3 regions of the Mesorhizobium sp. P2_E10 genome follow, and region 1 is predicted to be linked to each of the others. Evidence: predicted binding sites of a transcription regulator. Region 1 holds the regulator's gene; each other region holds the start of a gene.

Region 1 (9,585 bases):
ATTTCGGCAGCAAACCGCGACCACATTGCCAAGGCTGGCCGGCCGCCATTTTCGGCACTCCCGTTCGACGTTACCGGGCTGACACGAAACTGTCATGCGACTGTAATAATCGGGGGCTATTGGCCTCAGCGGGCGCCGACAGACACTGGCGCCGAGAGACCATCTTCCGAACAGGAGCAGGCCACATGAAGAAATTCCTCCTCACGGCGTCGGCCGCGGCGCTTGCGCTGGCCGCGTCGTCCGGCTTCGCCGCCGCGCGCGACCAGATCCAGGTCGCCGGGTCGTCGACCGTGCTACCCTATGCCAAGATTGTCGCCGAGCAGTTCGGCGAAACCTTTACCAACTTCAAGACCCCGGTGGTCGAGTCCGGCGGCAGCGGCGCCGGCATCAAGGAATTCTGCAAGGGCGTCGGCGAAGACACGATCGATATCGCCAACTCCTCGCGCCCGATCAAGCCGGACGAGGTCAAGTCCTGCGCCGACGCCGGCGTGAAGGAAATCCAGGAAGTCCGCATCGGTTATGACGGCATCGTCTTCGCCACCGACATCAAGGGCCCGGACTGGGCGCTGGTTCCCGCCGACATCTACAAGGCGCTGGCCGCCAAGCTGGTCGTCGACGGCAAGCTGGTCGACAATCCGAACACCAAGTGGAGCCAGGTCAACCCGAAGCTGCCCGACTGGGACATCGCCGCCTACATTCCGGGTGAAAAGCACGGCACGCGTGAAGTGTTCGAGACCAAGCTTCTCGACGCCGGCTGCGACAAGGCCGCCATCAAGGCGACCGGCATCAGCGACGACAAGGAAGTCGGCAAGACCTGCATCGCCATCCGCAAGGACGGCAAGGCTATCGATATCGACGGCGACTATACCGAGACGCTCGCCCGCATCGACTCCAACAAGACCGGCGTCGGCGTGTTCGGCCTCGCCTTCTACGAAAACAACGCCGACAAGCTGAAGGTTGCGACCGTCAAGGGCATCGTGCCTTCGACCGCGACCATCGCCAGCGGCGAGTATCCGGTGTCGCGCCCGCTGTTCTTCTACGTGAAGAAGGCGCATCTCGGCGTCGTTCCCGGCCTCAAGGAATATGTCGAGTTCTTCCTTGACGACCAGATGGTCGGCCCGGAAAGCCCGCTCGCCGAATACGGCCTCGTTGCGGCTCCCGACGCAGAGCGTCAGGCCCAGCGTGACGCATTCGCCGCCGGGAAGACGATGTAATCAGCTACCGAACCAGGGCGCGGGCCAAGTCCGCGCCCTGGTTTCGTCGCCTGCCGCAATGGCGGCGGCGCTTTGAATTTTCCTTGGGGTGGGTGATGTCGTCCTTGCTCGTACTCGCCATTATCGTTGCCATAGGCCTGGTTGCGTTCTTTATCGGCCGGCAGCGTGCTTCCGCTCAGGACAATGGCACGGTGAAGCCGCATTCGCGCGCCCACTATCACGGCTGGTGGGCCTTCCTGCTCGCCGTTCTGCCCGCCCTTTTGCTGCTCGCCGTCTGGAACGTCGGCTCTTCGGTCTATCTCGACCGTCACATTCACGCCGCCTTGCCCGAGCGGACCGCCGACAGCAAGGTTGCCAGCGAGGCGCTGGACGTCAGCCTGGTAAAGAGCCTCGCCAAGGGCTTGCGCCAGCTCGACGCGAACACCGCACTGCCAGCCACTTTCGCCGAACTGCAGCCGATGCTCGCCGCCAAGGGCGTGGCGCTGGCGACCGACACGCAGGACTACATGATCCCGATCGCCGTCGAGGCGAACGCCGTGCAGAACCGGCTCGGCCTGTTTGGCGCAATTATCACCTTCGCCTTGTCGATCGCCGGCGCCTTCTATGCGCTGAGGCAGATCGCGCCGCGCGCCAGGGCGCGCAACAATGTCGAGAGGCTGATGCTGTGGGGGCTGCTTGCCGCCTCCACCATCGCCATCCTGACCACGGTTGGCATCGTGCTCTCCATGCTGTTCCAGACGATCACCTTTTTCGAAAGCGTGTCGCCGGCGAGTTTCTTCTTCGGCACGGTCTGGGATCCGCGTTTTTCCGCTGCCGGTTCGGGCGGCAGCCAGGGCCAGTTCGGCCTGATCCCGCTGCTTGCCGGCACGCTCTATATCGCAGCGGTCGCGCTCGTTGTCGCGGTGCCGATCGGGCTGATGTCGGCGGTCTACATGGCCGAATATGCAACGCCCCGGCTGCGCTCTGTGGTCAAGCCGGCGCTGGAGCTGCTCGCCGGCATACCGACCATCGTCTACGGCATCTTCGCGGTGGTCACGCTCGGGCCTTTCCTGCGCGATCTCTCCGCGGCGCTGACCGGCGGTTCGCCCTTCATCCAGGGCCAGAGTATCTTCACCGCCGGCCTGGTCATGGGCGTCATGCTGATCCCGGTCGTGTCTTCGCTGTCCGATGACATCATCACCGCGGTGCCGCGCGCCATGCGCGACGGCTCGCTCGGCCTCGGCGCGACCCGCTCCGAGACGATCAAGCGCGTCATCCTGCCGGCGGCACTTCCCGGCATCGTCGGCGCCATCCTGTTGACCGCTTCGCGCGCCATCGGCGAGACGATGATCGTCGTGCTGGCGGCTGGCGTCGCCGCCAATCTGACCATCAACCCGTTCGAGGCGATGACGACCATCACCGTCAAGATCGTCAACCAGCTCACCGGCGATCTCGAGTTCAATTCACCGCAGACGCTGGTCGCCTTCGCGCTCGGCCTGACGCTGTTCGCGCTGACGCTGGTGATGAATATCGTCGCGCTCTACATCGTGCGCAAATACCGGGAGCAGTACGAATGACCGACATTCCCATGGACACGATGGTCCGGGCCGCCGCTCATCCGCGCCGCGACATCGGCCTCAAGGCCCGCTATGCCGCCGAACGCCGCTTCCGCATCTATGGCATGCTGGCGATTTCCGTCGGCCTCGCCTTCCTGGCCATCATCCTCGTCACCATCGTCTCGAAGGGCTACACCGCCTTCTGGCAGACGACGGTGTCGCTGCCGGTCAACTTCGACGCGAAGGTGATCGATCCCGGCAACAAGCGCGCCACCGATCCGAACGTGCTGATCAAGGCGAACTATCCCAAGCTCGCCGAATACGCGCTGATCGCCAAGCTCGGCATTTCTCCCGACGACAAGCCGGCGATCAAGCAGCTCAAGGGCTTCCTGTCCGAAGGCGCGCGCGTCCAGCTGCGCGACATCGTCGCCGCCGATCCGTCGGTCATCGGCACGACGCGTGACGTCAACATCCTGGCTGCCGCCAATCTCGACTCGGCCTTCAAGGGCCAGATCGACCTCGGCGTCGAGGAAGCGCGCCGCAAGGTTTCCGACCAGCAGATCGCCTGGATGAACAAGCTGAAGGCGGACGGCGTGATGGCCGAGCACTTCAACACCGGCCTGTTCACCTACGGAGCTTCCAGCCGTCCGGAAACATCCGGCATGGGCGTGGCGATCATCGGCTCGCTCTACATGATGGTGATCGTGCTTTTGCTGGCGCTGCCGATCGGCGTCGCCGCCTCCATCTATCTGGAGGAATTCGCCAAGAAGAACCGGTTCACCGACCTGATCGAGGTCAACATCAACAATCTGGCCGCGGTGCCGTCGATCGTCTTCGGCCTTCTCGGCCTTGCCGTCTTCATCAACTTCCTCGGCATGCCGCGCTCGGCCGCTTTCGTCGGCGGCCTGGTGCTGACGCTGATGACGCTGCCGACGATCATCATCGCGACGCGCGCGGCACTGGCCGCCGTGCCGCCGTCGATCCGCGCGGCAGCGCTTGGTCTTGGCGCTTCCAAGATGCAGATGGTGTTCCAGCATATACTGCCGCTAGCCGCCCCCGGCATTCTCACCGGCACCATCATCGGCCTGGCGCGCGCGCTCGGCGAAACCGCGCCGCTGCTCTTGATCGGTATGGTCGCCTTCGTTGCCGACTATCCGAAGACACCTTTCGATCCGGCGACGGCGCTGCCGGTGCAGATCTACCTGTGGGCGAACGAGGCCGAACGCGCCTTCGTCGAACGCATGTCCGGCGCCATCATCATCCTGCTGGTCTTCCTCATGGCCATGAACATCACCGCGATCGTGCTTCGGCGCCGGTTCGAGCGGCGCTGGTAGAAAAAAGGCATTTTGGTATGAACATCATGACCGAACAGTCCCTTGAAAACGCTGTGGGCGATAAAATGAACGCCAAGTCGAACGAAGTGATCAAGATGCGCGGCGACAAGGTCGGCGTGTTCTACGGCGAGAAGCAGGCGTTGTTCGACGTCAATCTCGACGTGCGCCTCAACCAGGTGACGGCGCTGATCGGCCCGTCGGGCTGCGGCAAGTCGACCTTCCTGCGCTGCCTCAACCGCATGAACGACACCATCGATTCGGCGCGGGTGACCGGCAAGATCACGCTGGACGAAGAGGATATCTACGACAAGAGCATCGACGTCGTCGAGCTCAGGGCGCGCGTCGGCATGGTGTTCCAGAAGCCCAATCCGTTCCCGAAGTCGATCTACGAGAACGTCGCCTACGGCCCGCGCATCCACGGACTGGCCAAGCGCAAGGCCGACATGGATCAGATCGTCGAGTCGAGCCTGAAGAAGGCGGCGATCTGGAACGAGGTCAAGGATCGCTTGCAGGAGCCCGGCACCGGCCTTTCCGGCGGCCAGCAGCAGCGTCTGTGCATCGCGCGCGCCATTGCCGTGTCGCCCGAGGTGATCCTGATGGACGAGCCCTGCTCGGCGCTCGATCCGATCGCCACCGCCCGTGTCGAGGAACTGATCGACGAACTGCGCCAGAACTACACGATCGTCATCGTCACCCACTCGATGCAGCAGGCGGCGCGCGTGTCGCAGCGCACGGCGATGTTCCATCTCGGCTATCTCGTCGAGGAGGGCGCCACCGACAAGATGTTCACCAATCCCGACGACAAGCGCACCCAGGACTACATCACAGGCCGGTTCGGCTGAGCGGTTCCGGCAGCGAAGTTTCAGGCACGAGGACGAGGATCATGGGTGAACATACCGTCGCATCTTTCGATGAAGAGTTGGGGCAGATCAGCAAGCTGATCCGCGACATGGGCGATCTCGCCGGCTCGATGGTCAGCGGCTCGACCAAGGCGCTGCTCAATTCGGACAACGCCCTGGCGCAGCGCGTCGTCTCCGACGACGCCATCATGGATGCGCGCCAGCGCGAGCTGGACGACCGCGCCATCACGCTGATCGCCAAGCGCCAGCCGATGGCCAACGATTTGCGCGCAGTGGTCGGCTCGATCCGCATGGCCGGCGACCTCGAGCGCATCGGCGACCTGGCCAAGAACATCGCCAAGCGCGTCGGCACCGTCGGCCTCAGCGTCACGCCGCGCGACCTGTCGCATTCCATCGATGCGATGGCCCAACTGGTGCTCATCCAGGTGCAAGGGGTGGTCGAGGAATACGCCGCCGCCGATGCGGCAGCGCTCGCCAAGCTCAGAAACGACGACGAGCGCATCGACGTCAAATACACCTCGGTGTTCCGCGAGCTTTTGACCTACATGATGGAAGACCCGCGCAACATCACCGCCTGCACGCATCTGTTGTTCTGCGCCAAGAACCTCGAACGCATCGGCGACCATGTGACCAACATCGCCGAAAATGCATATTATGTTTTGACCGGCTCGCAATTGCCCGCCAATCGTCCGAAGCAGGACGAGACGGCGATGTCCGCGCCGGCGGCATGACGACAAAGGTGACCAGTCGATGATCGCGCCACGCATCATGGTGGTGGAGGACGAGGAGCCGCTAGGCGTGCTCCTCCGCTACAATCTCGAATCCGAAGGTTACCAGGTCGAGGTGGTGACGCGCGGCGACGAGGCCGAAATCCGCTTGCAGGAAAACGTGCCCGACCTGCTGGTGCTGGACTGGATGGTGCCGTCGGTTTCCGGCATCGAGCTGTGCCGGCGCCTGAGGATGCGGCCCGAAACCGAGCGGCTGCCGATCATCATGCTGACCGCGCGCGGCGAAGAGAGCGACCGCGTGCGCGGCCTGTCGACCGGCGCCGACGATTATCTGGTCAAGCCGTTCTCGACGCCGGAATTCATGGCCAGGGTCAAGGCGCTGCTGCGCCGCGCCAAGCCGGAAGTCCTGTCCAGTGTGCTCAAGGTCGGCGACATAGTGCTCGACCGCGAATCGCACCGGGTCTATCGCAAGAAGAGCGAGATCCGGCTCGGGCCGACAGAATTCCGGCTGCTCGAGTTCATGATGCGGCATCCCGGCCGGGTGTTCTCGCGCAGCCAGTTGCTCGACAATGTCTGGGGCGAGACGATCTATATCGACGAGCGCACGGTCGACGTCCATGTCGGGCGGCTGCGCAAGGCGGTCAACAATGGCCGCATGCCCGACGTCATCCGCACCATCCGCGGGGCGGGCTACGCGATCCGCGAAGACTAGGTCCCTCGGCGCGGAAGCGTTTATTGGTTGAATGCGTCCACTCCCGGACCTCACGCGTCGATGATTGGCTCAGCCCGCTCATGGCTTCGTCATCCTTGGGCGAAGCAAGGAGCGTAGCGACGCGGCGCAGACCCAAGGATCCATGCCGCGACCTCAAGGCGTTGCTACTGTGCAGAATTCTGCCCCGTTGAATTCTTTGACCGATTTCACGGCATGGATCCCAGGGTCTCCGCGACGGAGCTTCGCTCCTGCTTCGCCCTGGGATGACGACGTTGGGACGGCTTCGGCCAATCTCCAAAGTCGGCGACAATCTGCGGCATCAATGATTGACGTCGTCCTCAGGCCACGTCTTTCCCGATAGCGCCAGCCCGTGCCTGCCCGCCCGGCGCGAAGATCTCCTGGTCGACGAAGCTCAGTGCCCGCATGGCGCAGCCTTCGCGGATCAGCGGCAATTCGTTCGGTTCGGTGTCGAAGGAGATCGATTTCGAGTGCTGGCCGCCGGCGGTCTGGGCGATGGCCTCGCGCAGCGCCGGTTCGATCAGGTCGAAGGCGGCGGCGCTGACGCCGACCATGGCGACCGGCGCGGGATCGATCAGCGCAAAAAGACTGCCGAGGCCGAAGCCGAGCGCTTCGCCGGCCTTGCGGTAGGCCTCGCGCTCCGGCCCGTCTTTCTCGCGTGCCGCGACGGCGAGCGCCCGCATGTCGGCGTCGCTGACATCGGCGACCGGCTCGGCGTCCTCGCCCAATTGCCTGGCGTTGCGCCAGATGGCGTAGTTGCCGGCATAGGCCTCGACGCAGCCGCGCCGCCCGCAACGGCACAGCGCCCCGCCCGGGCGATGGATCATGTGGCCGAACTCGCCGCCCGATGAATGGGTGCCGGTGAACAGCTCGCCCTTCAGCACCAGTCCCATGCCGATGCCGTGCGACAAAAGGATGGCGATGAAATCGTCGTGGTAGCGGACCGGATCGCGCCACTGCAGCGCCACCGCCATCATGTTGCAGTCGTTTTCCATGGTGGCCGGAATGCCGAATTCGCCTTCCAGTATGTCGGCGAAGGCGATGTCGGTCTGCGGCGTGATCGGCGACCACAGCATGGCGCGGGCGTGCGAATCGGTGATGCCTTGGATGCCCATAGCAATGCGGGCAACGCTGTGGGTGTCGAGGTCGGGATCCTCGAGCCGACGCCTGACTATGGCGACACATTCGCCGATCAGTTCGTCGCGCGGCATGGTCAGCGTGTCCAGCCGGCGCTGCTCTTCGGCCACCACCTGGCCGGCGTAGTCGATGACAGCGACGGAAAGGAAATTCAGCGACAGCACCACGGTCATCACAGCGGCGGCTTCCGGATTGAGTCCGAGACCGACTTGCGGCCGACCGCGTTTCAGCGAAACCGGCTCGCTGGCCTTGCTCTCGGCCAGGATGCCTTCCCCGATCAGGTCGGCGGAGATCGCCGATATGGTGGAGTGGCTGAGGCCGGTGGTCGCGGCGATCTCGGTCCGCGACGGCTGGCCGGCGCGGCGCACGGCCGAAAGCACCATCGCCCGGTTGCGGCGGCGCAAATCGTCGTGGCGGATTCCAACCGACATCTTTCTTGCTTTCCTCCCGGTCGTCCCCGCGGCCTCTCATGATATTGAAGGCAGTCGGTGACACCAGCCAAATATTGGCAGAAGCCGGCAGGCCTGTCATTATTTATTGCGAGTCTCGAAAAAAAGTCAGTGACACATCAAAATCCATCAGAATCGATGTTGACAGCGCTCCGGCGTTGGATCAGTATTTTTTCGAGGCTCGAAAAAATAGAGCCTTTGTGCCGGCCTTCGGGCCAGTTTGGTCGCGCCGCACGCGGCGCAGGGAGGATACAATGAAAAGATTCACAGCCGCCATCCTGGCGGGTGTCGCCATGTCGCTGACGCTGGCGTCGGTCGCACAGGCGAAGGACAAGGTCATTGGCGTTTCGTGGTCGAACTTCCAGGAAGAGCGTTGGAAGACCGATGAAGCGGCGATGAAGACGGCGATCGAGGCCGCCGGCGACAAGTACATCTCCGCCGACGCGCAGTCCAATCCCGGCAAGCAGCTTACCGATGTCGAGAGCCTGATTTCGCAGGGCGCCAACGCGCTGATCATCCTTGCGCAGGATGCATCGGCCATCGGCCCGGCGGTGCAGAAGGCGCTGGACGAAGGCATTCCGGTCGTCGGCTATGACCGTCTGATCGAGAACAAGGATGTCTTCTACCTGACCTTCGACAACAAGGAAGTCGGCCGCATGCAGGCCCGCGAAGTGTTCAAGGCCAAGCCGGAAGGCAACTACGTCTTCATCAAGGGCTCGGGTGCCGATCCGAATGCCGATTTCCTGTTCGCCGGCTCGATGGAAGTGCTGAAGGAAGCCATCGACGGCGGCAAGATCAAGAATGTCGGTGAGGCCTATACGGACGGCTGGCTGCCTGCCAACGCCCAGAAGAACATGGAACAGTTCCTGACCGCCAACGACAACAAGGTCGATGCGGTGGTTGCAGCTAATGACGGCACCGCCGGCGGCGTTGTCGCCGCGCTGACGGCGCAGGGCTTGGCCGGAACCGTACCGGTGTCGGGCCAGGACGGCGACCACGCCGCGCTGAACCGCATCGCACTCGGCACGCAGACCGTGTCGGTGTGGAAGGACGCGCGCGAACTCGGCAAGAACGCCGCCGAGATCGCTTCGCAGCTCGCCGACGGCAAGAAGACCGGCGACATTGCCGGCGCCAAGGACTTCACCACGCCTGGCGGCAACACCGTCAAGTCGCTGTTCCTGACCCCGGTTGCCATAACCAAGGACAACCTCAACGTCGTCATCGACGCCGGCTGGATCAAGAAGGACGAAGTCTGCGCCGGCGTCACTGCCGGCAGCGTTGCGGCCTGCAACTAAAACCGGACCGCTATCGGTTCCAAATCTCGGCGCCGCGGCCCAAAAGCCGCGGCGTTTCTCAAGGGGCTTTCCGCTTCAAATGACCGCGGAAAGCAAATAGCATCCATGTTTCCGGCATCCGCGCCAGACGGCAAACCGGTGGGAGGATAGCATGACCGACACGACCTCTAATCAGCCGGTCGCCAGCACTGCCGCGGACCGGGCGCGTGCATCCGAACTCAGCGCCGTCGGGCGGTTCCTCAGGGCTACCGAGCTCGACACGCGCATGCTCGGCATGGTCGGCGCGCTGCTGGTCATCTGGGT
Region 2 (9,585 bases), on a different contig from region 1:
GCCGCTTCAAGCTCACCCATGCACGACCGGATTTCGATATCAAATCGGTCAAGGTCGGCAATCGCGATGTACCGGTCACCGTCGAGACGGCGCTCGAGCTGCCGTTCGGCACGCTTCTGCGCTTCGCCAAGGACATGGATACGCGCCAGCCCAAGGTGATGGTGATCGCCCCTTTGTCGGGCCACTTCTCGACCTTGTTGCGCGGCACGGTGGAGACGCTGCTGGCCGACCACGAGGTCTACATCACCGACTGGGCCAATGCCCGCGACGTGCCGCTTGCCGCCGGCCGTTTCGGCGTGGACGACTATGTCGACTACGTCATCCGCTTCCTGGAGGCGATCGGCCCGGGCGCGCACATACTGGCGGTCTGCCAGCCCTGCGTCCAGGCGCTTGCCGCCGTCGCCGTGATGTCCGAGGACAGGCACCCCGCGACACCGCGCTCGATGACGCTGATGGCGGGACCGATCGATCCGCGCGAAAGCCCGACCAAGGTCAACGAATTCGCGGTCAGCAAGTCGCTGGCCTGGTTCCAGAGCTCCGTCATCTCGCGTGTGCCGTGGCGGCACGCCGGCGGCGGACGCCGGGTCTATCCGGGCTTTCTCCAGCTTGCGGCGTTCATGGCCATGAACATGGACCGTCACAACAAGGCTCACCAGAAACTCCACGACCATCTGGCGGCCGGCGAGACCGCCGAGGCCGAGAAGATCAAGACCTTCTATGACGAGTATCTGGCGGTGCTCGACCTCACCGAAGAGTTTTATCTCGAAACCATTGATAGGGTGTTCCAGAAGGCGGAGCTCGCCACCGGTACGTTCACGTTCCGCGGCAGCCCGGTCGACCCGGGCGCAATCCGCAACACGGCGCTGCTCACTGTCGAGGGCGGACGCGACGACATCTGCGCGCTTGGCCAGACCTCGGCCGCGCATGAATTGTGCCGGTCGCTGCGCCCGCATCTGAAGCGCCATCATCTGCAGGCCAATGTCGGCCATTACGGCGTCTTCAACGGCAAGCGCTGGGAGCGCGAAATCTATCCGGCCGTGCGCAATCTCATCCTGTCGATGGAATAGTTTTTGCTCGACAGGGATAGAGACTCTGAAGAGGTAGCCGGAACCCGGAAACGCCGGGTTCCGGATGCTCCTTACGCCTTGGGCAAATAAGGTATCGTTCCGGCCAGATCGGTATTGTCGATCATCTGGAAGCGGCTGTCGCTGCCGGCCTGACGCGCCGCCACGAACGGAGCGTATTGCGGATCGGTGGTGAAGGCCTCGGCGGCCTGAGCCGAGGGAAACGCCATGATGGCGATGAGGCTGGTGTCCAGCGGCTTGCCCTCAAGCGTCTTCACATTGCCGCTGCGCGCCAGATATCGGCCACCATGCTTGTGCACGAGATCGTGCACCGAAGCGGCATACGCCGGCACCCACTTGTCGTCCTTCACCTTGATGTCTGCGATCACATAAGCGGTCATTGTCTTTCAAACTCCTCATTGATCGGCACCGGACTGCCCGGTGACGTGACCGCTGCTTCCCACGGCGATGACGCATCCCTCCAGTCACCGAACTGTACCAGGGGGCCAGTACAGGTTCTGTACTGGCCCCATGATCGGCTTTTGGGTAATGTCGGTCATCTTCTGTTGGAGATCACCACATGACCCAAGCCGGATACAAACAGTTCTGTCCGCTTTCGATGGCCGCCGAACTGCTCTGCACACGCTGGACCATGGTGCTGCTGCGCGAACTGGTGGCGGGATCGACCCGCTTCAACGATCTGCGCCGCGGTGTTCCGAAAATGTCGCCAACCCTTCTGTCGCAACGGCTGAAGGACCTTGAAGCCGGCGGCATTGTCGAGCGCACGGAGGTCAAATCCGAGAAGGGCGTGTTCGAATACCGGCTGACCGAGGCCGGCAGAGATTTGCGCCCGGTGGTCGAAGCGATGGGCTTCTGGGGCCAGAAATGGGTCGAGGCCCGGCTCTCGCTGAAGAACCTCGATCCGTCACTGCTGATGTGGGACATGCGCCGCAATCTGAACCCCAGTCCGCTGCCCGACGGACGCACCGTGATACAGTTCCTGTACCATGACCTGCCGGCGACAAAGCGGTCCTGGTGGCTGATCGTCGAGAAGCAGGGTGATGTCGATCTGTGCTGGTACGATCCGGGATTTGACGTCGATCTCTACGTGTCGACCGACCTGTGCACCATGACCTCGATCTGGATGGGGCTGACGACAGTGCACAAGGAACGCGACAAGATCAGCCTGACCGGAGACCTCGATATCGCCGCCAAAATGCAGACCTGGCTTGGCCTCAGCCCGTTTGCGGTGATGCCGAAGCGTGCCGCGGCGTAGCTGACGTCACCGGCCTCTCGACTAACCGCTTGCAATTCGCAATCAGTTTGCTACAAAGAAGGCAATTGCAAATCACAATCGGTTATCTCGGAGGCACTCATGTCAAAGCTTCGCGTCAATGCATTCACCCTGTCGCTCGACGGCTACGGCGCCGGTCCAGACCAGACCCTGCAAAATCCGCTCGGCGTTGGTGGTGAGGAGCTGCACAAATGGATGACAAGCACCCGCAGCTTCCACCAAATGGTCGGCAAGGATGGCGGCACCACCGATGTGGACGACCGCTTCACAGTCCGCAGCTTCGACAATCTCGGCGCCTGGATCCTCGGCCGCAACATGTTCGGGCCGATCCGCGGCGACTGGCCGGACGACAGCTGGAAAGGCTGGTGGGGCACCAATCCGCCCTACCACGTGCCGGTCTTCGTGCTGACGCACTACAAGCGCGACCCTATCGAAATGGAAGGCGGCACCATTTTCCACTTCGTTACCGGCGGCATCCATGATGCGCTCGACCGGGCGAAAACCGCTGCCGCCGGCAAGGATGTCCGCGTCGGCGGCGGCGTCTCCACCATCCGGCAGTATCTCCAGGAGCAGCTCATCGACGAGTTGCATCTGGCGGTTTCGCCGATGCTGCTCGGCAAGGGCGAGAACCTGTTTGCCGGTCTGGATATGCTGAAGCTCGGCTATCGGTGCACCGAGCAAGTGGCGACGGCGCTTGCCACGCATGTGACGATCAAGCGGGTGTAGGCTCCTTTCTCCCCGTCCCTATGCGGGGAGAAATGCCCGGCAGGGCAATGAGGGGCGGCGCGACCTTTGGAGACTATCGGCAAACTACCAATGGCAACGAATTGGGGCTCAATCGCCCGACGCTGGCGCCGCCCCTCATCCGCCCTTCGGGCACCTTCTCCCCGTTAGACGGGGAGAAGGAAGAACCCCTCAATATTTCTCCGGCACGTAAAGCTCGCGTGGTAGCGTCTGGCGCTCATATTCGGGATTGAAGACGCGATCGGGTAGCGTGATCTCCTCGTGCGGTACTTCCTCATAAGGCATCTGCTTGAGCAGATGATCGATGCAGTTCAGCCGCGCGCGCTTCTTGTCGTTGCCCTCGACGATGTACCAGGGCGCTTCGGGAATGTTGGTGCGGGCGAAGGTCTCTTCCTTGGCCTTGGTGTACTGCTCCCAGCGCACGCGCGACTGCAGGTCCATCGGCGACAGCTTCCACTGCTTCATCGGATCGTGGATGCGCATCAGGAAGCGCATCTGCTGCTCCTCGTCGGTGATGGAGAACCAGTATTTGACAACCGTGACGCCGGAGCGGACCAGCATGCGCTCGAATTCCGGCACGTCGCGGAAGAACTCCTCGACCTGATCTGGTTCGGCAAAGCCCATCACGCGCTCGACGCCGGAACGGTTGTACCAGGAGCGGTCGAACAGGACGATCTCGCCACCGGCCGGCAGATGCGGCACGTAGCGCTGAAAGTACCATTGCGACTTCTCGCGCTCGGTCGGCGCTGGCAGTGCCACGACGCGGCAGATGCGCGGATTGAGCCGCTGGGTGATGCGCTTGATGACGCCGCCCTTGCCGGCCGAGTCGCGGCCCTCGAAAATGACCACCAGCTTCTTCTTGTGATAGGCGACCCAGGACTGCAGCTTGATCAACTCGGACTGCAGGGTGATGAGGTCACGAAAATACTGCATGCGATCGATCGAAGGCGGATGCGCGTTCTTGTAGATCTTGGCAATCTCCATCGACAGCGCCGGCTCCGACATTTCCAGTTCGTAGTCTTCGTCGAGCGTGTCGGCCAGCTCCGCTTCAAGCCAATCCCTGGCTGGAGAATTCTGTTTTAACTCGGTCATTTGCGCTGCTCCGCTTGCCGGCTGACATGAAACCCTGAGCCGACTTGATATAGGCCGGTAGTGACGGTTTTATTGCAGCCACCGGACGCCGCAAATCCGCGAGGCATGGTCGATCCGTCGCCGTGGCATGGCGACAAGCCACTCATATTGTCCTACAAATGCCGAACCCGTTCGGGCTCCCCTGCCCTCCCCACCGAAATTGCGAGGATTTGACATGGAATACCGCACGCTTGGCCGTTCCGGCCTGAAAGTTTCGACGCTGACGCTGGGCACCATGACCTTCGGCGGCACCGGGCCGTTCGCCGCCGTCGGCAATTCCGACGTGGCGGAAGCCAGGCGCATCATCGACACCTGCATCGATGCCGGCATCAATCTCATCGACACCGCCAATGTCTATTCGAACGGGCTTTCGGAAGAGATCATCGGCGAAGCGCTCGGCGGCAAGCGCAAGGGCGATGTGCTGATCGCCTCCAAGGCGCGCATGCGGATCGGCAAGGGTCCGAACGACGAAGGCCTGTCGCGCTACCACCTGATCCGCGAGTGCGAGAAGAGCCTGAAGCGCCTCAGGACCGATGTCATCGACATCTATTTCCTGCACGAATGGGACGGCGTGACGCCGCTCGAGGAAACCATCGCCGCGCTCGACACTTTGGTGGCGCAGGGCAAAGTCCGCTATGTCGGCTGCTCCAATTATTCCGGCTGGCACGTGATGAAGGCGTTGGGGATCAGCGACAGAAGTCATCAGCCGCGTTTCGTCACCCAGCAGATCCACTACACGCTGGAAGCGCGCGAAGCCGAATACGAACTTCTGCCAATCTCGGTCGATCAGGGGCTTGGCGTGCTGGTATGGAGCCCGCTTGCCGGCGGCCTCTTGTCGGGCAAATACCGGCGCGACAGCCCGACCGCGCGCCAGCTTGCCGGCTGGTCGGAACCGCCGATCCGTGATGGGGACCGGCTGTGGCGGATCGTCGACGTGCTGGTCGAGATCGGCAAGAGCCGTGGCGTTTCGGCGGCGCAGGTGGCGCTGGCCTGGCTGCTCGGCCGCCCCGCGGTCAGTTCGCTGGTGATTGGTGGGCGCACCGAAGCGCATTTCAAGGACAACATCGCCGCTGCGAGCCTGGTGCTTGCCGAGGACGAGCGCAGCCGACTCGACGCCGTCAGCCGGCCGCCCTTACTCTATCCCTACTGGCACCAGCAGCTGACAGCCAAGGACCGGTTCGGTCCCGCCGATCTGGTTATCGACCGGAGCGATGTCTGAGCGGCTTGGGTTTCGGGAGCGCCGGCGCTAGCCCGAGATATAGCGCCAGACCTCGGCGTCGGGCTCCACCTGGCCGCTGAGCACGAAATATTTGTAGAGCACGAGCAGCGAGATCGCCTGCTCGGTCTGCTCGTTGCAGAACTTTCGGCAATAGGCGTTGGCGGCGGCAATGATGCGTTCGGCCTCCGCCGGATGCTGCTCGAAATACCGCATTTTTTCGGCAAGATCGGAGAAATCCGCTGCGAGCGGCACATAGTGGATATCAGCTTCTATCTGCTTTTCGGCGAACCAGGTCTCGTATGTCGGCGGCGGCATAAGGCACAGCGAATTCGAACTCATGATCCATTTGAGGTTGGTCGCCACATCATTGCCTTCGAGCGAAACGATGTAGCGGTAGTGCCGCTGCTGGTCGATGCTGAGATATGGCTTGCGGTAAGCCGCCGCGGTCGACTTGGGTGAGCCGACATCGCAGAACGGCAGATCGCGCACCGCCTTCAGGAACAGCGTCCGGATCGGATTGTTGAGTTCGCCGCGCCAGACCACGGCCGGACGCTTGTCCGCGAAACGCATGGTGTCTGCGGGCATGTTGAAATGCCGAAACTTGTCGAGCTTCATCAGCACGGCATTGCTGTTGTCGTCCTGGATTGGCCGATCCTTGACGATCGAAGGCACTTTTGGCACGTCAATGACGTCGCCGAACTCCAGATCGATCAGCAGGCCCGGATCGAAATAGCGGGCGAATTCCTTCAGGTCGTAATAATACATGCTCGGCCTGAACGGCAATCGGCGGACAGGCACGGCATTCGGGCTCGGCACGAAGGCGTGCTGCAGCTTGTTGTAGTAATCCAGCCGTTCGCGCACCGCCGCGTCGGAAAGGCTTGCCTGGCGAAGCCGACCGGCCAGCCTGCCGCGGAACAATGCCTGCGGCGCCAGATCGCGCACGACGTTGCGTGCGTAATAGAACACCTTGACTGAGTTGCGTAGGACTGTGGCCATCGGTCACTTGATCAAAACAGACTGGCGGCCCCAGCATTTCGGCGCCTCAAGTCTTTCCTACACCATTGTGCCGCCTATCTTGCAAGCCCGGAACCACTCGGAAGCTCACCGCAGGGCATCTATGGGTGCCGATCGTCCCCTGCGGTGTTGTGTTTGCAGCCCAATGCTCCTAGGCAGGGGCAAGTCGAGAGAAAGGATACGACATGGCACGACCACCGAACTACGGGCAGGAACGCAAGGAGCGTGACCGGCAGAAGGCTGCCAAGAAGGCGGAGAAGCTGGCGGCCAAGGTCGCGGCCAAGGATCGTTCGACGCCCGAGAGCGAGACCAACGCTGAAGCCGAGACCGAAACGGCAGAATAGAGCGGCATCCGACCCGGCGCGGCAGACCGGCTTACGCCTCCCGGTTACGCCAAGCTCGAGCCGGTCCTTGCCGTGCTCAGGCCGGCATCTTGTCGCTGACGAAGACGTTCACTTCGCGCGCGGCGGCGATGAAGGCGCGCCTTGCGTTCATCGCCGGCTTGTCGCCGGCCAGCGCGTCATGACAGGCCTGCAGCGCTTCGCGGTGCTTCATGCTGCGCTTGCCGGGCCAGCTGTTGAGCAGATAATCGGAAGCCTCGCGCGCCGTACGCAAGAGCTGAGTGCTTCCCTCCGCGACCGACTTGACGGTCACGGGTGTTTCAAATCGGTTGTTTTCCATGGCCGCTCTTACGCCATCGGCGTTCGCGAAGCGAGGCCGAAAGTGATTGCACTGCCCGTTCTGCCTTTTTCTTGATGACGTGCGTCAGGCGGCGACGACGGCAAATCCCCTGGCGCGCAGGCCGCGTCGGTCATTGTGCAGCGACGTCACCAGCCGGTCGCGGCTGCCCACGATGTGGGTTGAGAGCCGGCCTGCCGCCTCGTCGGCGTCGCCAGCCCGCACCGCCGCCAGAATGGCGTGGTGCTCGGCCCAGGCCCGGCCAAGGGCTGCCTCGTCGCGGACTTCGAGCCAGCGGGCGCGCGACAGACGCGTCATCGCATCGCGCACCGCCCTGAACAGAAACTCGTTGCCGGACAGACGCGCCAGCTCGATGTGGAAATCCATGCCGACGCGGTGCCATTCCTCGCGCGGGGTGCCGGCATCGCAGGAGTCGAGCATCGCTTCGATGACGTCGACGGCGCTCCTGTCCTCAAGGGCGCAGGTCAGGCGCAGCGCCCCGACCTCGACCGCCTCGCGGTAGACGGCGATCTGCTCGAGCTCGGCAAGGTTGATCGGCGACACCGTCCAGCCGCGCCCGTCGCGGCAGATCAGCCCCTCCGTCTCCAGCCGCAGCAGTGCCGCCCTGACCGGCGTGCGCGACGCGCCGAAGCGGCCTTCTATCCAACGCTCCGTCAGCCTCTCGCCAGGGCCGATCTCGAGGCCGAGAATCATCTCGCGAAGCTGTTTTTCGACATTCTGCATCTGCGACATTTTTATTCCGTTGTCCTTGTGAATGGACCAATCGGCCGACCGTTCGAGGAGGCCGCATTGACAGCAGCCGGACTTGCGTCCATGACGGATACCAGATTGGTATCCCAAAATGGTATCCGCAGCAAGCCATCGGCTGCCCGGGACAGGACAAAGACATGCCGCAAGACAGCGCAGGCACATATAACGCCCATTGGCGGCGCAATCTGTTCGTCTGCGTTGCCGGCTCGTTCAGCACGCTGATCGCCATGACGCTGCTGCTGCCGTTCCTGCCGCTTTATGTCGAGCAGCTCGGTGCTGAGGGCCACGCGGCAATCGTGCAATGGTCCGGCATAGCCTATGGCGCGACCTTCTTTGCCGCAGCACTGGTCGCGCCGCTGTGGGGACGGCTGGGTGATCGCTATGGCCGCAAGCTGATGCTGGTGCGCGCCAGCTTCGGCATGGCCATCTGCATGTCGCTGACCGGCATGGTGCAGACTGTCTGGCAACTGGTGCTGCTGCGCCTGCTGATCGGATTTGCCGGCGGCTATTCCTCGGGCTCGACCATCCTGGTGGCCATGCAGACCCCCAAGGAGCGCTCCGGCTGGGCGCTCGGCGTGATGTCGGCCGGCATTACCGCCGGCGCCTTGGTCGGCCCCCTGCTCGGCGGCGTGCTGCCGCCATTGATCGGCATCCGCACCACCTTCCTCATCTCTGGCGGCGTCATTTTCCTGGCCTTCCTGGCCACGACCTTTCTCATCAAGGAGAACCCTCGCCCCGTCGTTGCAGAGCCGAGGTCGAAGGAGAAACCCAGAGGCGGCTGGGCGCAGATTCCCGACAAGCGTCCCGTGGTCGCCATGCTGGCGACCGGCATGCTGTTGAGTTTCGCCACCATGTCGATCGAGCCGATCATCACCGTCTATGTGCAGCAGCTCATCGAGAACCAGAGCCGGGTCACGCTGATCTCCGGCGTCGTCATGTCGGCGGCCGCGCTCGGCGCCATCCTGTCGGCCTCGCGTCTCGGTAAGCTCGCCGATCGCATCGGCCACTGGAACGTCGTCGTCGGCGCTCTTGCTGTCTCGGCGCTGCTGCTCATCCCGCAGGCTTTCGTCACCGAGGGCTGGCAGCTGGTGGCCTTGCGTTTCCTGATGGGCCTGGCGCTGGGCGGTCTGTTGCCCTGCATCACCAGCGTCATTCGCCACAATGTTCCGGACGGCGTCGGCGGCAATGTGCTTGGCTTGTCGATCTCGGCGCAGTATGTCGGACAGGTTGCCGGGCCGCTGCTTGGCGGCTTTGTCGGCGGCCATTTCGGCATGCGGGCGGTGTTTCTCGGCACATCGGTGCTGATGGCGGGCGGCGCGGTGTATAACTGGCTGGTCCAGTCACACCGCACACGCGACATGCTGGCGCAAGCCGGCAAATCCTGACACTGCTATTTCAGATCACGGAGACATTGACATGGCCGAGCAGCTTGCTGGCAACAATGGCCGCATCCTGGTTTTTGCCGGCGGCCTGTGCGGCGCGGCGGGCGTAGCGCTGTCGGCCGCGGCGGCGCATCTGGGCGGCGCTTTCGTCGGCACGGCCGCGTCGTTCCTGATCATGCATGCGCCGGTGTTTCTTGCCGCCGGCCTTATCGGCGCAAACCGGATGCTGCGACGCGGAAGCTTCATCCTTCTCGCCGGGCTGCTGCTGTTCGCGGGCGATCTTCTCGC
Region 3 (9,585 bases), on a different contig from region 1:
GGGCGCCGCCGAAGGCACAGCAGTGGGCGAGCGGCCAGATCACCCGCTTCTCGACCAAGATCCTCGGCGTCGTCGCCGCCAATGACGGCACCGGTGGCGGCGCTATCGCCGCCTTCAAGGCAGCCGGCGTCGATCCAGTGCCGCCGGTCACCGGCAACGATGCGACCATCGCTGCCCTGCAGCTGATCATCGCCGGCGACCAGTACAACACCATCTCCAAGCCGAGCGAGATCGTCGCGGCCGCCGCCGCCAACGTTGCCGTCAAGCTGCTGTCGGGTGAGGTGCCGAAAGCCGAAATGACGCTCTACGATACGCCCTCGCAGCTGTTCACGCCGGCGGTGGTGACGCAGGAAAACCTCAAGGCGGAGATCATCGACAAGAAGATCAACACGGCCGCCGAGCTCTGCGTCGATCGTTACGTCGAAGGCTGCAAGAAGCTCGGCATCACCAACTAATAGCACTATCATCAGGTCCGGCCGCCCTTGCGGCGGCCGGACGTCAAAACAACCGGCCTTCCGGAAAGGTTTGCCATCCATGACCGACATTTCTGACGGACCGGTTGCCACAGTCGAGCTGGTGCTCAGCCTGCGCGGCATCTCGAAGAATTTCGGCGCCGTGTCGGCGCTGACCGATATCGATCTCGACGTGCATGCCGGCGAGGTGGTGGCGCTGGTCGGCGACAATGGCGCTGGCAAGTCGACGCTGGTCAAGATCCTTGCCGGCGTCCACCAACCGAGTTCGGGAACGATCAATTTCCGTGGCCGGCAAGTGACCATGCCCGACCCCAGTGCGGCGCTGACGCTCGGCATCGCCACCGTCTTCCAGGACCTGGCGCTGTGCGAAAACCTCGACGTCGTCGCCAACATTTTTCTTGGCAAGGAGCTCAATCCGCTGCGGCTGGATGAGGTGGCGATGGAGATCCGCGCCTGGACGCTGCTCAACGAATTGTCGGCGCGCATTCCGAGCGTCCGCGAAGCGGTCGCCTCGCTGTCCGGTGGCCAGCGCCAGACCGTGGCGATTGCCCGCTCGCTGCTGCTTGAGCCGAAACTCATCCTGCTCGACGAGCCGACAGCCGCACTCGGCGTCGCCCAGACCGCGGAGGTGTTGAACCTGATCGACCGGGTGCGCGAGCGCGGCCTCGGCGTGCTGATGATCAGCCACAATATGGAAGACGTGCGCGCCGTCGCCGACCGCATCGTCGTGCTCAGGCTCGGCCGCAACAATGGTGTCTTCGAACCCGACGCCTCGAACCAGGAACTGGTCAGCGCCATCACCGGCGCCTCCAACAATGCGGTATCGCGCCGTGCCGAGCGACGCAGGCTGGAGCAAAAACCCGGGCATGAGCACAAGCAGGAGCAGCGGCCATGAGCGCGGAGCCCAAGCACGACACCTCGGCGTCGACGGCGCTCGACCGCAGCGACGTGCGCGTCAAGCATGCGACAGGCGTTGGCGGCACGATTAGCGCCTTCCTCGACCGCGTGCGTTCCGGCGATCTCGGCTCGCTGCCGGTGGTCGTCGGGCTGGTGATAATCTGGACGGTGTTCACCACGCTCAATCCGGTGTTCGTCTCCTCGAGCAATCTCGTCAATCTTTTGTTCGACTGCTCGACCGTCGGCGTCATTGCGCTCGGCATCGTCTGCGTGCTGATGGTCGGCGAGATCGATCTCTCGGTCGGCTCGATCAGCGGCTTTGCCTCGGCGCTTGTCGGCACGCTATGGGTCAACCAGGGCTGGCCGGTGGCGCTCGCCATCCTTGCCGCCGTCGCCTTCGGCGCGCTGATCGGCTCGCTCTATGCGCTGCTGTTCAATCGACTTGGCATGCCGAGCTTCGTCTCGACGCTGGCCGGCCTGCTCGCGGTGCTCGGGCTGCAGCTCTACATCCTCGGCTCCACCGGTTCGATCAACCTGCCTTACGGTTCGAACCTGGTGAATTTCGGCCAGCTGCTGGTCATGCCCAAATGGGTGTCTTTCGGACTGGCGGCGGTACCCGGCATCGTCATGCTGATCACCGGCCTGCGCACCGTCAGCCGCCGCCGCGCCGTCAACCTGTCGGCGCCGTCGGTCAGCGGCCTGATCGTAAAGGTCGCCGCCTTGACCATCGTGCTGGAGCTGATCGTCGCCTATCTCAACCAGGCACGCGGCATCCCGTGGATGTTCGGCCTGTTCGTCGGCCTGGTCGTGGCGATGAACTATGCGCTGACCCGCACCAAATGGGGCCGCTCGATGACCGCCGTCGGCGGCAATCGCGAAGCCGCGCGCCGCGCAGGCATCAAGGTGCGGCTGATCTATCTCAGCGCCTTTGCGATGTGCTCGATGTTCGCCGCCCTCGGCGGCGTGCTGTCGGCCGCACGCCTTGCCTCGGCCAGCCAGCAGGCCGGCACCGGCGACGTCAACCTCAACGCCATCGCGGCGGCCGTCATCGGCGGCACCAGCCTGTTCGGCGGCCGCGGCAGCGCCTATTCGGCGCTGCTCGGCATCATCGTCATCCAGTCGATCGCCAGCGGGCTGACGCTGCTCGACCTGTCGTCGTCGCTTCGCTACATGATCACCGGCGCCGTTCTGGCGATCGCGGTCATCGTCGACTCCCTGGCGCGCCGTTCGCGGGTTTCCCACGGCCGAGCCTGAACCCAGTAGACAGGAAGACCATCGAAATGGCTCAGGATTTGAGTGGAAAAGTCGCGGCAATCACCGGCGCCGCCTCGGGCATTGGGCTCGAATGTGCCAGGGCGCTGATCGCCGCCGGCGTACGGGTCGTGTTGGTCGACCGCGCCGAGGACAGGCTGAAGGAGGTTTGCGCGGAGCTTGGGCCGCAGGCGATCCCGGTGGTGGTCGATCTGATGAAGCCGTCGAGCGTCGCCACCATGATGCCTGAGATTCTGGAGAAGGCCGGCCAGCTCGACATCTTCCATGCCAATGCCGGCGCCTATGTCGGCGGCGAGATCCTCGGCGGCGATCCCGATGCCTGGGACCGCATGCTGAACCTCAACATCAATGCGGTATTCCGTTCCGTGCACGCCGTGCTGCCGCACATGGTCGAGCGCAAGACCGGCGACATCATCGTCACCAGCTCGATCGCCGGGCTCGTACCCGTCGTCTGGGAGCCAATCTACACCGCCTCCAAACATGCCGTGCAGGCCTTCGTTCACACGGTCCGCCGCCAGGTCGCCAAGCACGGCCTGCGCGTCGGCGCCGTGGCGCCAGGACCCGTGGTGACGGCGCTGATCAGCGACTGGCCAAAGGAGAAGCTCGACGAGGAGCTGGCCGCCGGCGGCCTGATGCAACCCGCCGAGGTCGCCGAAGCCGTGCTGTTCATGCTGACGCGGCCAAGGAACATCACCATCCGGGATCTGGTGATCCTGCCGCAGAGCAATGATTTGTAGGAGCGAATAGGGAGTAGCGAATAGGAAAATTATCGCTCGCTATTCGCTATTCGCTATTCGCCAATTCCTCGAGGTTCCCCCATGCCCCCACACTTCCTCGGCATCGATGTCGGCACCGGCAGCGCCAGGGCAGGGGTGTTCGACGCTGAGGGCGCCATGCTCGCCTCGGCCAAGCGCGACATCGCACTGTTCATCGAGCCGGGCGAGATCGCCGAGCAGTCGAGCGACGACATCTGGCGCGCGGTCTGCGCCAGCGTGCGCGAGGCGGTTGCGAAGTCCGGGCTTGGTCCGCGCGATATTGCCGGCATCGGCTTCGACGCGACCTGTTCACTGGTGGTGATCGGGCAGGGCGGTGCACCGTTGCCGGTTGGCCGCTCGGGCGACAGCCAGCGCAACATCATCGTCTGGATGGACCATCGCGCCCTCGACCAGACGCAGCGCATCAATGCCGGCAAGCATCGCGTGCTCGACTATGTCGGCGGCACCATTTCGCCGGAGATGGAGACGCCCAAGCTCTTGTGGCTAAGTGAAAACCTGCCCGTGAGTTTTGCCGCGGCCGAGCATTTCTTCGACCTGACCGACTATCTCACCTGGCGCTCGACCGGCAGCCTGGCGCGCTCGATCTGCACCGTGACCTGCAAATGGACCTATCTCGGGCATGAGCGGCGCTGGGACGAGGCCTATTTCCGCGCCATCGGCCTCGGCCAGCTCGCCGACGAAGGCTTCGCGCGGATCGGCACCGAGATCGTCGAGGGCGGCACCGCACTTGCTCAAGGGTTGACTGAGACCGCTGCCAACGAACTCGGCCTGCTGCCGGGAACACCGGTCGCTGCCGGTCTGATCGATGCCCATGCCGGCGGTGTCGGCACCGTTGGCGGCACCGGTTCTGTCGGTTCGCTGCAATCGCGCATGGCCTATGTCTTCGGCACCTCGGCCTGCACCATGGCCAGCACCAGCGAGCCGGCTTTCGTGCCGGGCGTCTGGGGTCCGTATTTCTCGTCGATGGTGCCCGGCCTGTGGCTCAATGAAGGCGGCCAGTCGGCGGCGGGCGCGGCGATCGATCATCTCGTCGCCTTCCACCCGGCCTCGGCCGAAGCGTCGGCAAAGGCCAAGGCGCAGGGCACCGGCCTCGCTGCCTGGCTTGGTCAGCAGTCGGCAACGCGATCCGCCGATTTGTCCGAGGCGGCCCGTCTGGCCGATGGCCTGCACGTCGTGCCGGAATTCCTCGGCAACCGTTCGCCCTTCGCCGACCCTGAGGCCAAGGCACTGATCGCGGGGCTGGGCATGGACAATTCCCTCGAAAATCTGGTCGCGCTCTATGTCGCCGGCCTGTGCGGGATCGGCTATGGCGTGCGCCAGATCGTGGCGGCGATGGCCGGGAAGAACATCGCCATCGACACCATCGTCGTCAGCGGCGGCGCCGCGCAGAGCGAACTGGTCCGTCAATTGCTGGCCGACACCACGGGACTGACCGTGGCTGGATCGACATCGCCCGAACCGGTACTGCTCGGCTCGGCCATGCTGGGCGCGGTGGCGGCGAGGACTTATCCCGACGTGATATCGGCGATGACCGGCATGTCGCGCATCGGCGAGATCTATCGTCCGGCCGGCGGAGTGAAAGCCTGGCACGACAAGCGCTTCACTGCCTTCGAACTGCTGCAACAGGCAGGGCGCGCAATACGCGGCTGAGCCGATCCGAAACTCAACGCGCCGCGTTGGCCTGCTGGTCGGCGTCGGTGAGGGTTTGGAGAAAGGCGACGATGTCGTCGATCTCGGGATCGGTCAGCGCCGGTCTGTCGCCGGGCTTTTTGCCGAAGGGCGGGTCCTGGTTGAGGTTGGGCCAGTAAGCTTTGGGCAAATCGTCGTTCTTGCGAATCGTGCCGTCGGCGTCCCTCGGATACCAGCGGCCGGGGTCGGTATCGCGGCTGGCATAGAAGGCGACCGCGTCGCGCAGCGAGTGGAAATAACCATTGTGGAAGAAGCTCTTGCGCAGTGCGACGTTGCGCAGCGTCGGCGTGCGGAACAGGCCGCAATACGCGGCCCGGCCCTTGAGGTCGGTGCGCAACGGGCCGCACAGGCCGAGATCGAAGTAGCTCGGATCGGCATTGGCGGAAATTGCCGGGTTGCGCGGCACGCCGATGCCAAGGAAACCATAATCGGTGAACTGCGGCGGCTCGCCGTCATTGGAGGGCTCGCTGAGATGACAGCTGGCACAGTTGCCCTTGGCCTCGTCCTCGAACAAAGCGCGCCCGCGCAATTCCTGCGCGCTGAGCGTCGCCTTGCCGGCGAGAAAGCCGTCGTAGCGGCTGGAATAGGGATAGAAATCGGCGGCACTCTGCTCGAACGTCCCGAGCGCTTCGGCAGCGGCGTCGAAAGCATCGTCCGGATGGTCGAATACCTGGTCGCCGAAAACCGCTTTGAAATCGTCGGCATAGGCGGCTCTGCGCAGTGCCGCAGTGACATCGCCGGCACTTTTGTTGGCCATTTCGAAGGGCGACAGCAGCGGGATCTTCGCCTGGTCCTGCCCGCGATCGACGCGGCCATCCCAGGTCAGGCCGCCGGTCGCACCATTGTCGACGCTCTCATCGCCTTCGTCGTCGGAATCGTAAAAATGCTCGGTGAAGGCAGGCGTCGCCTGGAGATAGCGCAGCGACGGGACGGCGCGCAGTCCCGGCTGATCCATCTTGGGTCCGCCCATCTCGACTGGGGTGGCCGAGGCCGGACCAAAGGCATGCTTTGGATCATGGCAGGAAGAACAGGATTGCAGGCCCGAGGCCGACAGCGACGGATCGAGGAACAGTTTGCGGCCAAGCGCGGTCAGGGCCGTCGCCCTGGCAAAGGCTTGCGCGCGCGACAGCGGCCCGGGATGCATGCCATCCGGCTCGGCCGTGGCTCCCGGCGCGATCACGGCGAGGCCAACCACCGATGCCGCGACGATCGCGATCACCTGGTCTTTCCATGGTCCAGCGTTCATGTGGCTCAGTCCGATTTTCGTTGCGGAAATAAGGAAGCACTGCAACGGATTGATGACCGGTCCCCGCGCTCACGCAACCGTGTTCGCAAAGGTCGAGACTGTCACAAAGGTGACAAGGCATCGAAGTACCTGCATGCCTGTGGTTCGTCGCCCCCCGGCCATGCACTGCCCCTCTAGCCACCACCCAGCCATGAGGTATTTCCATGTCGAGGCTCAAGCTCTTCAATTCGCTTTATCTGGCCGGCTCAGCGCTGGCTTCCTTCACCACCATCGCCAGCGCCGCTCCCGCCGGCTACGACAAGATCGATACGGTTGTCGTCATCTATGCCGAGAACCGCAGCTTCGATAATCTTTATGGCGGCTTCCCCGGCGCCAATGGCCTCTCCAACGCGTCGGCCGACCAGGTTCGCCAGCTCGACCGCGACGGCAAGCCGCTGGCCGAATTGCCGCCGGCCTGGGGCGGTCTGACCGGCAAGGGTGTCACCCCGCCGGTGACGGAGGCGCAGACCGCGCATCTGGCCAATGCGAGCTTCGCCATCGACGATCCCAACGGCTTCAATTTGAAGACCTCGGTCATCACCCGCGACCTCTGGCATCGCTTCTATCAGGAGCAGATGCAGATCAATGGCGGCCGCAACGACAAGTTCGTCGCCTGGGCCGATTCGGGCAGCGTCGTCATGGGCCATTATGACGGCTCCGTCCTGCCGATGTGGGCGGTGGCCAAGAAATACGTGCTGGCCGACAATTTCTTCCAGGGCGCCTTCGGCGGCTCCTTCATCAACCATTTCCAGCTGGCTTGCGCTTGCGTGCCGGTCTATCCGCACGCCGACACCAGCCCGATCAAGGATCAGATCGCGGTTGTGGACGCCGACGGCAAGACGCTGAAGGTCGCCGACAACTCGCCGCCCTCGGCGCTCGGAGGCGCGCCGAAATTCGTCAATGACGGCGCCATCACGCCTGATTTTTACGCGGTCAACACCATGCAGCCGCCCTATCAGCCGAGCGCCAACAAGCCGGCCGAAGGCGGCGACAAGGCGCTGGCCGATCCGGCGGCGCCGACCACGTTGCCGCCGCAGCAGGAGATCACCATCGGCGATCTCCTGTCGCTGCGGGGTATCGGCTGGGCCTGGTACTCCGGCGCCTGGCAGGCCGCGCTCGACGGCAAGAACGCGACGCCGGTGCCGAACTTCCAGTTCCATCACCAGCCCTATAACTATTTCGCCGCCTATGCGCCCGGCACCACTGCCCGTGCCGAGCATCTGAAGGATGGCGGCCTCGACGGCGTCGCCTTCATCAAGGACATTGACGACGGCAAGCTGCCGGCGGTGAGCTTCTACAAGCCGCAGGGCAATCTCAACGAGCATGGCGGCTATGCCGATGTCGGCAGCGGCGACCAGCATCTCGCCGACATCGTTTCGCATCTGGAGAAAAGCCCGCAATGGGGCCACATGCTGGTCGTTGTCACCTATGACGAAAACGGCGGCTTCTGGGATCATGTCGCGCCGCCGAAGGCGGATCGCTGGGGACCGGGCAACCGCATCCCGGCCTTCATCATTTCGCCTTATGCGAAATCCGGAACCGTCGACCACACGCAATACGACACTACATCGATTCTGCGCTTCATCACCGCGCGTTACGATCTGCCGGTGCTTCCCGGCATCGTCGCTCGCGACAAGGCGCTGCGCAACAACGACCAGCCGCCAATGGGCGATCTGAGCGCAGCACTTGATCTCAGCCGCTAGACCGATCCGGACGTACTCGTTCTCTCACACGGTCCAGAAATAACGGACCGTGTGAAAGAACACCGGGGCGGCGAAGACCAGGCTGTCGGCGCGGTCCATCATGCCGCCATGGCCTTCGATCAGATGGCCCCAATCCTTGACGCCCTGGTCGCGCTTGATGGCCGATGCGACCAGTCCGCCGAGAAAGCCCATCAGGCAGGCGATGAAGGCGACGCCCGCCGCCTGCAGCGGCGAAAACGGCGTCAGGAACGACAGCAGTGCGCCGAGCAGGCTCGACGCCGCCAGTCCGCCGACCAGCCCTTCCCAGGTTTTTGACGGCGATACGGTCGGGGACAGAAGGTGTTTTCCAAACAGCTTGCCGAAAATATATTGCAGCACGTCGCTGCCTTGCACGGTGATGATCAGGAAGGCGATCAGCAACAGGTTGTGGCCTTCGAAGCCGGGCACGTTGAGCGTCAGCAGCGCCGGCACATGACTGACGAAATAGACCGAGATCATGATCGCCCATTGCTGCGCCGAAACGCGCTCGAGGAAGCGCTCGGTGTCGCCATTGAGCGCGGTGATCGCCGGCATCAAAAGGAAGCAGTAGACCGGGATGAAAATGGTGAAGAGCCCGTACCAGGCGGTCCACACCAGCCAGTATTGGAACGGGATGATGATGCCGAACATGCCCAGCAGCACCCAGTGGTCGCTGCGCCGGCTGTGCGTCAGCGTCACGAATTCCCGAAGTGCTGCAAACGAGATCAGCGCGAACAGGATGGTCATGCCGGTGCGGCCGAAAAAGAAGGCAACCGTGATCGCCACCACCATCACCCACCAGGCGTTGATGCGCTGGTTGAGGTTGGTGAGCCCCGACGACAGTGGCTTGGGCGCCCGCCACGACAGGATGCCGGCGACGAGGCTCGCAGTCGACAGCACGCCGACCAGGCCGATTACCAGGATCATGGTTTCATGCATCGGCGGCAGCGAAAGTGGCATCAGTCGTCTCGATCCGGGCGGGGGTTGAGCGCAAGCAGCGTCTGGCGGGCGCGCTCGAGAAAGGCGCGGCGCTCTTCGCCGGGCGCAATCGTCACCGCCGGGCCGAAGACGACGCGGCACAGAAGCGGCACCGGCAGGAACTGGCCCTTGGGCAGCACGCGCGACATGTTCTCGATCCAGCACGGGATCAGCTCGACCTCGGGCCGCGCCATCGACAGATTGTAGAGGCCGGAGCGGAACGGCAGCAATTCCGCATCGGTGGTGTTGCGGGTGCCCTCGGGAAACAGGATCAGCGAATGGCCGTCGTCGAGCACCGACAGCATGATCGAAATCGGGTTCTGCGTCTCGTCGGTCCATTGCCGGTGGATGAGCACGGAGGACAGCATGTCCTCGGCAATAAAGCGCCGCAGCCGCGACTTGCCCCAATATTCGGCCGCCGCCACGGCATGGGTGCGGGCGCGCACCTTTTCGCTGAGGCAGGCCGACAAAAGGATGAAGTCGCCATGGCTGGC

Evidence for each region. The regulator PhoB, encoded in region 1, activates phosphate uptake and scavenging genes when phosphate is short. The targets are predictions, from matches to a motif close to TGTCATNNANCTGTCAT.
Region 2: a site for PhoB is predicted at 4,255-4,271, ahead of ppk2 (polyphosphate kinase 2). Genes of this name have one in related genera too.
Region 3: a site for PhoB is predicted at 6,395-6,411, ahead of AC1D0N_RS05295 (acid phosphatase). Genes of this name have one in related genera too.

The regions. Positions count from the first base shown of each region.
Region 1 is NZ_JBFUEK010000006.1:262,699-272,283, forward strand. Features, by position in the region: gene AC1D0N_RS18470 (substrate-binding domain-containing protein) at 186-1,214, shown strand; gene pstC (phosphate ABC transporter permease subunit PstC) at 1,310-2,770, shown strand; gene pstA (phosphate ABC transporter permease PstA) at 2,767-4,083, shown strand; gene pstB (phosphate ABC transporter ATP-binding protein PstB) at 4,101-4,925, shown strand; gene phoU (phosphate signaling complex protein PhoU) at 4,967-5,674, shown strand; gene phoB (phosphate regulon transcriptional regulator PhoB) at 5,694-6,383, shown strand; gene AC1D0N_RS18500 (ROK family protein) at 6,722-7,969, opposite strand; gene xylF (D-xylose ABC transporter substrate-binding protein) at 8,242-9,282, shown strand; gene AC1D0N_RS18510 (sugar ABC transporter permease) at 9,434-9,585, shown strand, end outside.
Region 2 is NZ_JBFUEK010000002.1:593,885-603,469, reverse strand. Features, by position in the region: gene AC1D0N_RS07605 (polyhydroxyalkanoate depolymerase) at 1-1,067, shown strand, start outside; gene AC1D0N_RS07600 (DUF1330 domain-containing protein) at 1,139-1,465, opposite strand; gene AC1D0N_RS07595 (winged helix-turn-helix transcriptional regulator) at 1,645-2,340, shown strand; gene AC1D0N_RS07590 (dihydrofolate reductase family protein) at 2,440-3,084, shown strand; gene ppk2 (polyphosphate kinase 2) at 3,274-4,194, opposite strand; gene AC1D0N_RS07580 (aldo/keto reductase) at 4,409-5,452, shown strand; gene AC1D0N_RS07575 (glycosyl transferase family 90) at 5,480-6,448, opposite strand; gene AC1D0N_RS07570 (hypothetical protein) at 6,652-6,810, shown strand; gene AC1D0N_RS07565 (DUF982 domain-containing protein) at 6,887-7,120, opposite strand; gene AC1D0N_RS07560 (GntR family transcriptional regulator) at 7,232-7,897, opposite strand; gene AC1D0N_RS07555 (multidrug efflux MFS transporter) at 8,053-9,300, shown strand; gene AC1D0N_RS07550 (DUF423 domain-containing protein) at 9,332-9,585, shown strand, end outside.
Region 3 is NZ_JBFUEK010000002.1:132,798-142,382, forward strand. Features, by position in the region: gene AC1D0N_RS05265 (ABC transporter substrate-binding protein) at 1-455, shown strand, start outside; gene AC1D0N_RS05270 (ATP-binding cassette domain-containing protein) at 535-1,368, shown strand; gene AC1D0N_RS05275 (sugar ABC transporter permease) at 1,365-2,624, shown strand; gene AC1D0N_RS05280 (SDR family oxidoreductase) at 2,651-3,379, shown strand; gene AC1D0N_RS05285 (FGGY-family carbohydrate kinase) at 3,461-5,068, shown strand; gene AC1D0N_RS05290 (cytochrome-c peroxidase) at 5,082-6,353, opposite strand; gene AC1D0N_RS05295 (acid phosphatase) at 6,557-8,095, shown strand; gene AC1D0N_RS05300 (phosphatidate cytidylyltransferase) at 8,120-9,052, opposite strand; gene AC1D0N_RS05305 (lysophospholipid acyltransferase family protein) at 9,073-9,585, opposite strand, start outside.